DNA from 2 places in the Vibrio sp. D173a genome. Region 1 is predicted to be linked to the other one. Evidence: predicted binding sites of a transcription regulator. Region 1 holds the regulator's gene; the other holds the start of a gene.
What was found. Region 1 encodes PurR, which represses purine synthesis genes. Its sites were predicted from a motif close to TNANGNAAACGTTTNCNTNA; they were not measured.
Positions count from the first base shown of each region.

Region 2: the regulator PurR is predicted to act here: its motif matches at 1,504-1,523, upstream of purT (formate-dependent phosphoribosylglycinamide formyltransferase).

Region 1 is NZ_JAHGAH010000118.1:57,481-63,109, reverse strand. Features, by position in the region: gene torD (molecular chaperone TorD) at 1-7, shown strand, start outside; gene purR (HTH-type transcriptional repressor PurR) at 451-1,455, shown strand; cyclic di-GMP riboswitch class I at 1,735-1,824, shown strand; gene KIV40_RS13395 (TfoX/Sxy family DNA transformation protein) at 1,941-2,531, shown strand; gene KIV40_RS13390 (TVP38/TMEM64 family protein) at 2,651-3,340, shown strand; gene KIV40_RS13385 (putative signal transducing protein) at 3,340-3,657, shown strand; gene KIV40_RS13380 (alpha/beta fold hydrolase) at 3,695-4,498, opposite strand; gene glgA (glycogen synthase GlgA) at 4,622-5,629, opposite strand, start outside.
Region 2 is NZ_JAHGAH010000180.1:599-3,045, forward strand. Features, by position in the region: gene KIV40_RS18020 (thiopurine S-methyltransferase) at 1-176, shown strand, start outside; gene purT (formate-dependent phosphoribosylglycinamide formyltransferase) at 263-1,438, opposite strand; gene cdd (cytidine deaminase) at 1,586-2,447, opposite strand, start outside.

The DNA of each region.
Region 1 (5,629 bases):
TGAATAATTGCCGCCTATTTTAGGGAGCCTGCTATTTAGGCTCCCTATTTTATTCGTTTATTTTTAATCTGGCTCATAGAAACCCAACAAATTTAGCCGTTAAAATGTGACCTCAAAGGCACAAAACAACCGCTGAAAATATTGCCAGCCTGCCCACATCAGTCTAAAATGTGAGCGCAAACGATTAAATATGATTTATATGTAAACCGCTGAAATATAGCGGTTTTTGTGTTTTCTTAACATGATTGCTGACCTATTTCTCATTTATGTAAGACAGGAATAGGCGTTTCAGCAACAAATGTTGCTACAAACCTTTTTATACCGATTTCGGAACAACCGCTGCCAAATATCTCAGCAATGCCCTTTCTGCAGTTGCTCGGTTTGCGCAAGACCCTAAGCATATGGTTGTCTTCACTACGGTATTCAGTAGCTCGATACAGGACATCATTTATGGCCACTATTAAAGACGTTGCTCGCTTAGCCGGCGTTTCTACCACAACAGTTTCGCACGTAATTAACAAAACTCGCTTTGTTGCAGAGACCACTCAAGAAAAAGTAATGAAAGCAGTGGATGAGCTCAATTACGCGCCAAGTGCTGTTGCTCGTAGTTTGAAATGCAACTCTACTCGTACTATCGGTATGTTAGTTACTCAATCAACCAACCTATTCTTCTCTGAAGTGATCGATGGTGTTGAAAGCTACTGTTACCGTCAAGGTTACACACTAATCTTATGTAACACTGGTGGTATCTACGAGAAACAACGTGACTACATCCGCATGCTTGCAGAGAAACGCGTAGACGGCATCCTAGTAATGTGTTCTGACCTTACGGAAGAGCTAAAAGAGATGCTTGATCGCCATTCAGACATTCCTAAAGTGGTAATGGACTGGGGCCCAGAAAGCTCACAAGCAGATAAGATCATTGATAACTCAGAAGAAGGCGGTTACATCGCGACGAAATACCTGATCGACAACGGTCATACTGACATCGCATGTTTGAGCGGCCACTTTGAAAAGGCGGCGTGCCAAGAGCGTATCGCAGGCTACCGTCGTGCAATGGCTGAAGCAAATCTTGCAGTAAACGAAGATTGGGTTCTTGAAGGTAACTTCGAGTGTGATACAGCAGTACTTGCTGCAGACAACATCACTGCAATGGAAAAACGCCCAACTGCTGTATTCTGCTTTAACGACACAATGGCGTTAGGTTTGATGAGCCGTCTACAACAAAACGGCATCAAAGTACCAGATGACATATCCGTTATCGGCTACGACAACATTGAGCTTGCAGAGTACTTCTCACCGCCGCTAACGACGATCCACCAACCGAAACGTCGTGTGGGTAAAAACGCGTTTGAAATTCTACTAGAGCGCATCAAAGACAAAGAGCACGAAAAGCGTGTGTTTGAGATGCAGCCAGAGATCGTAGTTCGCAATACAGTTAAGAAATTGAACTAATTTCACCTCAGTTTTTATAAAGCGCTCTTCGGGGCGCTTTTTTATTGCGTAAAATAACTTTTTTGAAACATTCGACATCGCTTATACAATCAAAGGCTAAGATAAGTTGCTGTTTTAACTCACTTGTAGCCCATTTCCTACATCAAGCTTTAGTATGACAAGTAGACAGCCCAAAATATGAAACTAAACACATCAAAATAGCACTATCAACTGAACCAAGATCACACTTTGATGTTTGAAACGTGATGTTAATTCAATATACGAAGTATTCTCAAATGGTCACGCACAGGGCAAACCATTCGAAAGGGTGGGACGCAAAGCCTCCGGCCTGAACCATCGAATTAGATGGAAGGTAGCGGGGTTACCGATGGCAAATATGCATTAAGTGAGTTTACCCTTTAATGACATTGTGTCTGCATGCATTTGCTAATCTCTCGGACCTGATTTTTGGTGGCGTAATATTAATTACACCGAGATAACACACCATGGATAAACCGATACTCAAAGACTCAATGAAGCTGTTTGAGGCACTTGGTAATATCAAGTCGCGCTCAATGTTTGGCGGCTTCGGGCTCTTCGCTGATGAAACGATGTTTGCGCTAGTCGTAAACAACCAACTTCACATTCGAGCTGACCGACAAACATCTTCTGACTTCGAGACTCAAGGACTAAAACCGTACGTCTACAAGAAACGTGGTTTCCCAGTTGTTACGAAATACTATGCGATTTCTGATGATCTATGGGATTCAACCGATCGCTTGATTGAAGTTGCAAAGCAATCTCTAGAGACCGCTAAGCAAGAGAAAAAGCAACAAGCGAGCACCAAACCTAACCGATTGAAAGACCTTCCGAATCTTCGCCTAGCAACCGAACGCATGTTGAAGAAAGCAGGCATTGACTCTGTCGAGCAGCTAGAAGAAGAAGGTGCCTTAAACGCTTACAAAGCAATCCAAGATACGCATGCCTCAACGGTAAGCCTTGAGTTGTTGTGGGCGCTAGAGGGCGCAATCAACGGTACACATTGGAGCGTCGTACCTCAGTCTCGCCGAAAAGAATTGATGAGTGCTCTCCCGTAGCGCGTTCATATCAGTATGACATTGAGTAAAAGCCGCAGTTTTCACGCTGCGGTTTTTTTTTGAAATTTTTCTTATTCCATTCTGTCTTATTATTTAAGAAGCCAAACGGAGCAATTGATATGAATAAGAAACTGATTTTAGGACTGATCCTAGTCGCGACCATCCTCTTTCTAGGTGTAAATTTTGGTCAATACCTAACCCTAGAAAATGCAAAAGCACAACAAGAGGCGTTAAATAGCTTTATTGACCAAAACTTCATATACGCCGCCGCGACCTATTTCTTTGCTTATATCGCCATCACTGCGTTTTCGATTCCAGGCGCAGCTGTCGTTACCCTGCTCGGTGCTGCCTTGTTTGGTTTTTGGACTAGCTTATTGTTGGTTTCTTTTGCCAGCACCATCGGCGCTACGATTGCTTTCTTGAGTAGCCGTTACCTATTGAGAGAATGGGTACAAAGTAAGTTTGGGAGTAAACTGAGTGCGATTAACCAAGGCGTTGGAAAAGACGGTGCCTTTTACCTGTTTTCTCTGCGCTTGATTCCCGTCTTTCCGTTTTTCCTTATCAACTTATTGATGGGGTTAACACCGATGACCATTGCGCGTTTTTACTTAACCAGCCAAATCGGTATGCTGCCAGGCACTGCCGTGTACTTAAACGCTGGTACTCAGCTCGCCACCATCGATAGCCTATCAGGTATTGTGTCGCCGACCGTATTAGCGTCATTTGCGTTACTTGGTTTGTTCCCAATCATCGCAAAATGGGTTATGAATAAAGTTCGCCCTGCTCAAGTACAAAACGGAAACGCTTAATGAAAATATACGTCGCCAAGAATCCTGCTGAAGCTCATATCGTTTGCGAGCTTCTAAAAACCGAACAGATAGCTTGTGAAGTAAGAGGCGAGGGAATGTTTGGCTTGAAAGGCGAACTGCCATTTGGCGATGATACAGACCCGTATGTTTGGCTTTTACATCCAGAGCAAGAGTTGAAAGCGTCAGCCATTGTTGAAGATTATCGACAACAAGCGGACCGAACATATCAAGATTGGCAATGCCCACAATGTTCAGAACAAAATGAAGGTCAGTTTGGGGCATGCTGGCAATGTGGATATCAAATAGGGGAGCCATAATGGCTCCCCTACTCTTTGGGTCTGACTGAGAGCTCTATTAAGCCGCTAGACTTTGCTGCTTAATGAACTCGATAGAATGCTGGTTAAAGTCGTCTGGTCTTTCCACATTGCACACGTGTCCACAATCAGGAATTTCGCGCAAGACGCTGAGCTTGTGTACCGCAACCATCTCTTTGACAGGTTTAATGAACATATAATCTCTATCCCCCATCAAGTATAGGGTTGGGATTGGAAGCTCACGATCTTTAAAATATCGCATCAACGGGTTCACGTCCGCAGCCAAAATAAACCAACGTTTGAATTCTTTCTGGCACAGCTTCTTTGCTTCGCGAATAAATAGATGTCGCGATTCACGTTGGTTCTTCTGTGGCATCACAATGTAAGCAAATAACTTATACAGCCACATGTATGGCAGGATATGCTTACCGAGGTTGCCAAGTCTCACTAGGATTTGAGAGCGTGTATTCAAACGTGTCACCGCCCCGCCAAGAACCATAGAGCGTACGCGTTCTGAAGCCAGCTCGGCAAGGTTACGAACAATGATGGTCCCCAGAGACATACCGACAAAGTGCGCGGACTGAATCTTAAGGTGATCTAGGACTTTTAAAATATCTTGGGTGACTGCCGTAAAGGTATAACGGCTTGTCATCAACTCTTTAAGCAGTTGATTGGATTTTCCGTGTCCTCGAAGATCAATCAGCAATAAATTGAAGTGCTGCTTATAAGCCTTGATCTGTTTAAACCATATCGAAGAACTGCCACCAGCACCATGAACGAAAACGACCCACTCCTTACTAGTAGGGTGTAAATAGGTTTTGTGGAATAAAAGTGGCTGAGTCATGTATCAGTATGAAAAACATTCTTTGTGAACAGAAATAAATAAATCCTAACACACTCTATTAGGGCAAGAGTAATAAAGGCACCTAATCCGGTGCCTTTCGTTACACTTTCTAAAAATTTTGCGTCAATTTAACGCAGCTCTATACAATTGCAAATACTCTTCAGCCGCTTTGCGCCAACAAAAGTCTTTTTGCATAGCATGCAGTTGTACTCGCCTTACTTCGTTCACATTTTGTGCATACAGCAATAATGCTCGTAGCATGGTAAGCAGCAATCCTTGTGGCGTCGGTTCATAAAAAACAAAACCCGTTGCGTCTGTTGGATCAACGTCGTAGTCATTCACGCTATCTTTTAAGCCCCCGACCCCACGAACGATAGGCAAAGTGCCATAAGCCATGCTGTAGATTTGGTTCAAACCACAAGGTTCAAACTCAGAAGGCATTAAGAAGAAATCTGAGCCGGCCTCAACCAAGTGTGCGAGCTCGTTGTCATAAGCTTCAACAAAAACAAACTTATCCGAAAACTGTGCGGCAACATCTCGTAACTGCGCAGCCAGAATAGGATCGCCAGTACCAACCACAACAAGCTGAACATCGTGTTTTAGAAAATCAGCCAATGCCGGCAAGAGATAATGAACCCCTTTTTGCTGTGTCAGGCGGCACACCATACCAAACATGGCACAATCGGACGCTTCAAGACCCAGTTGTTCTTGCAGCGGCTTCTTACATGCGTTTTTACCACGAACCATACTTTGTCGATTCGCTTTGTAGTTTAGCGGTAAACTCGAATCGGTTTCTGGGTTCCAAGTGCCGTAATCGCAGCCATTAAGAATACCAACCAAATCTCCAGCACGTTGCTGAAATTCCCACGCCATACCATGGCTTCCCAGCTCAGTTTTAAGCTCTTCTGCATAAGTTGGGCTGACCGCATTGATTTTATCTGCGTTCATCACCCCCGCTTTAAGCATGGTGATGTGCGTAGCGCTTACCGCTGCGTCTGGTACATTTCGGGAATGAAACTCAGGAAGACACTGAACATCGTCATAGCTAAATACCCCTTTGAATACCGCATTATGGATAGAGATAACGCTGCGAGTATTAGCAAAGAAAGCGTCGTGACCGTAACGATGTTT
Region 2 (2,447 bases), on a different contig from region 1:
AAGATGAGATGTCAGGCCCTCCATTTAGTGTGCCAGTCGAAGAGATTGAACAGTTGTTTGAGGGCTACAAGGTGACTTGTTTGAATGTCGATCAAGCCGACGAGAATCATCCGAAAATCGCTAAGAAAGGGCTCAGCCGCTTCTCTGAGGAAGTGTATTTAATCGAGAGCAAGTAACGGTTTCTAAAGGTTTCGTGCCTACACAAAGAAAAAGCGCAGCCAATTGAGCTGCGCTTTTGTTTCTCTTGAGTGAAGCTGCGGAACTAGTAAATGATTTGCACTTTAGAAGCGCTGTTCACCGCATCTTCAATCGAATCTTCAATCGTCTTACGGCGCGTTAAAACAACACCCAAGCGACGGCGACCATCAATTTCAGGCTTACCAAACAAGCGAACTTGAGTTTGTGGCTGAGCCATTGCTTTGGAAAGATTATCAAATCGGATATCAGTTGATGTACCTTGCCCTAAAATTACCGCTGATGCTGATGGTCCATACTGAACAATATTGTTGATCGGCATACCTGTAAATGCACGTACATGAAGCGCAAACTCAGACATTTCTTGAGATATCATGGTTACCATACCGGTATCGTGTGGACGAGGGGATACTTCGTTGAAAATGACCTTATCGCCTTTAACAAACAGTTCAACACCAAAGATGCCGTAGCCACCTAGTGCATTCACAACTTTCTCTGCCGTGTATTCAGCTGCTTTGATGGCGTTTTCTGACATGGCTTGTGGCTGCCATGATTCACGGTAATCTCCGTCTTCTTGGCGGTGCCCAATCGGGGCGCAGAAATGTACGCCATCAACGGCGCGTACTGTTAGCAGTGTGATTTCGTAATCGAAGTCAATAAATCCTTCAACAATCACGCGTCCGGCTCCTGTGCGGCCGCCTTCTTGCGCGTATTCCCAAGCTGTCTGAACATCTTCTTCTGTTTTAATCACGCTTTGGCCTTTGCCAGAGGAGCTCATGACTGGTTTAACGACACATGGGATACCAACATGCTCAACAGCGGCTTTAAAGTCTTCAAAACTATCTGCGAACTGATAAGGGGAAGTGTTTAGAGCTAATTCTTCAGCAGCAAGGCGGCGAATGCCTTCACGGCTCATCGTCAATTTAGTCGCTTTTGCTGTGGGAACAACGTTCAAGCCTTTTGCTTCTAATTCGACTAATTTATCTGTCGCGATAGCTTCAATTTCAGGAACCACGTAAGCAGGTTGTTCTTTATTAATGATCTCTTCCAGTGCCTGACCATCAAGCATGTCGATGACGTAGCTGCGATGGGCCACTTGCATCGCAGGCGCATTGGCATAACGGTCGCACGCGATCACTTCTAAACCAAGACGTTGGCATTCAATTGCCACTTCTTTACCAAGCTCACCAGAGCCTAAAAGTAATACACGGGTAGCATGAGTGCTTGTAGCAGTACCTAACATAGTGTTCCCTTACAAAATAAAGTGATGAAACCGAATTTGCAGGGGATCATACTGAATTTTAAAAATGATGCAAACGTTTGCGTAAGGTTTTTTGATAATAAAAAAGCCCTACACTGGGTAGAGCTTCTCGCTTGTTGTCTGGATAAATTAAACGTTAACAAAGCTCACTGGAATATCAGGATTTAGTGCTTCTAGCGTCGATTGAGTATCAGCTAGGTGGCTGATCTTACCTTGTGAGTTTTCAACTAACGCAGCAGCTTTGATGTCTTCAAACTTCTCACCAGCCATCAGGATTTGAATTAATGCAACCTGCAGTGGTGGAAGGCTAGGGTTGAATGCAGCGTTTTCTGCGTACGCGCCTTGGAATACAAGGCCACTGTTCATCTCAAGCGCAATACCACTCAAGTTGTTTGTGTATGGCGCGTGGCTAATGTTCATCGCATTGACGGCTTTTTGGATTAAAGCATCGTCTTCATCACAAACAAACTCGTGTTTCACCTCAGCCATAAGACCTGACTCAATACCTAGATCCGCCGGACCAAACGCTTCCGGAAGGTAGTGATGAAGTGACTTTTCTTCACGTTCTGGTAACTGGATCTTTAATTTCTTTGCTGTGCTTAGCTCGTTCATGAACTGACGGCAGTGGCCGCAAGGGCTGTAGTTGATAGTGATGTCTTTCACACCATGTTCGCCTTTCATCCAAGCATGGCTGATGGCGCACTGCTCAGCATGAACGGTTTGACCTAGCTGAACACCGAAAAACTCCATATTCGCGCCAAAGTAAAGACGACCGGAAAGGCCACGAACAATCGCACCGACATAGAATTCAGAGATTGGAGCGTAAGAAAACGCTGCGGCAAAAGGAAGTAGAGCAACACGAAGCTCTTTGTCTGAAAGGTTGGTCGCGTTCAGCAGTTCACCAAACTGTTGTTCAGAAATAGTGGCATCAAAATCGTCAGCTAAAACGATGGGAGCAAGATGTGTTGAAAGTGCTTCAGGAGCGCTTGCT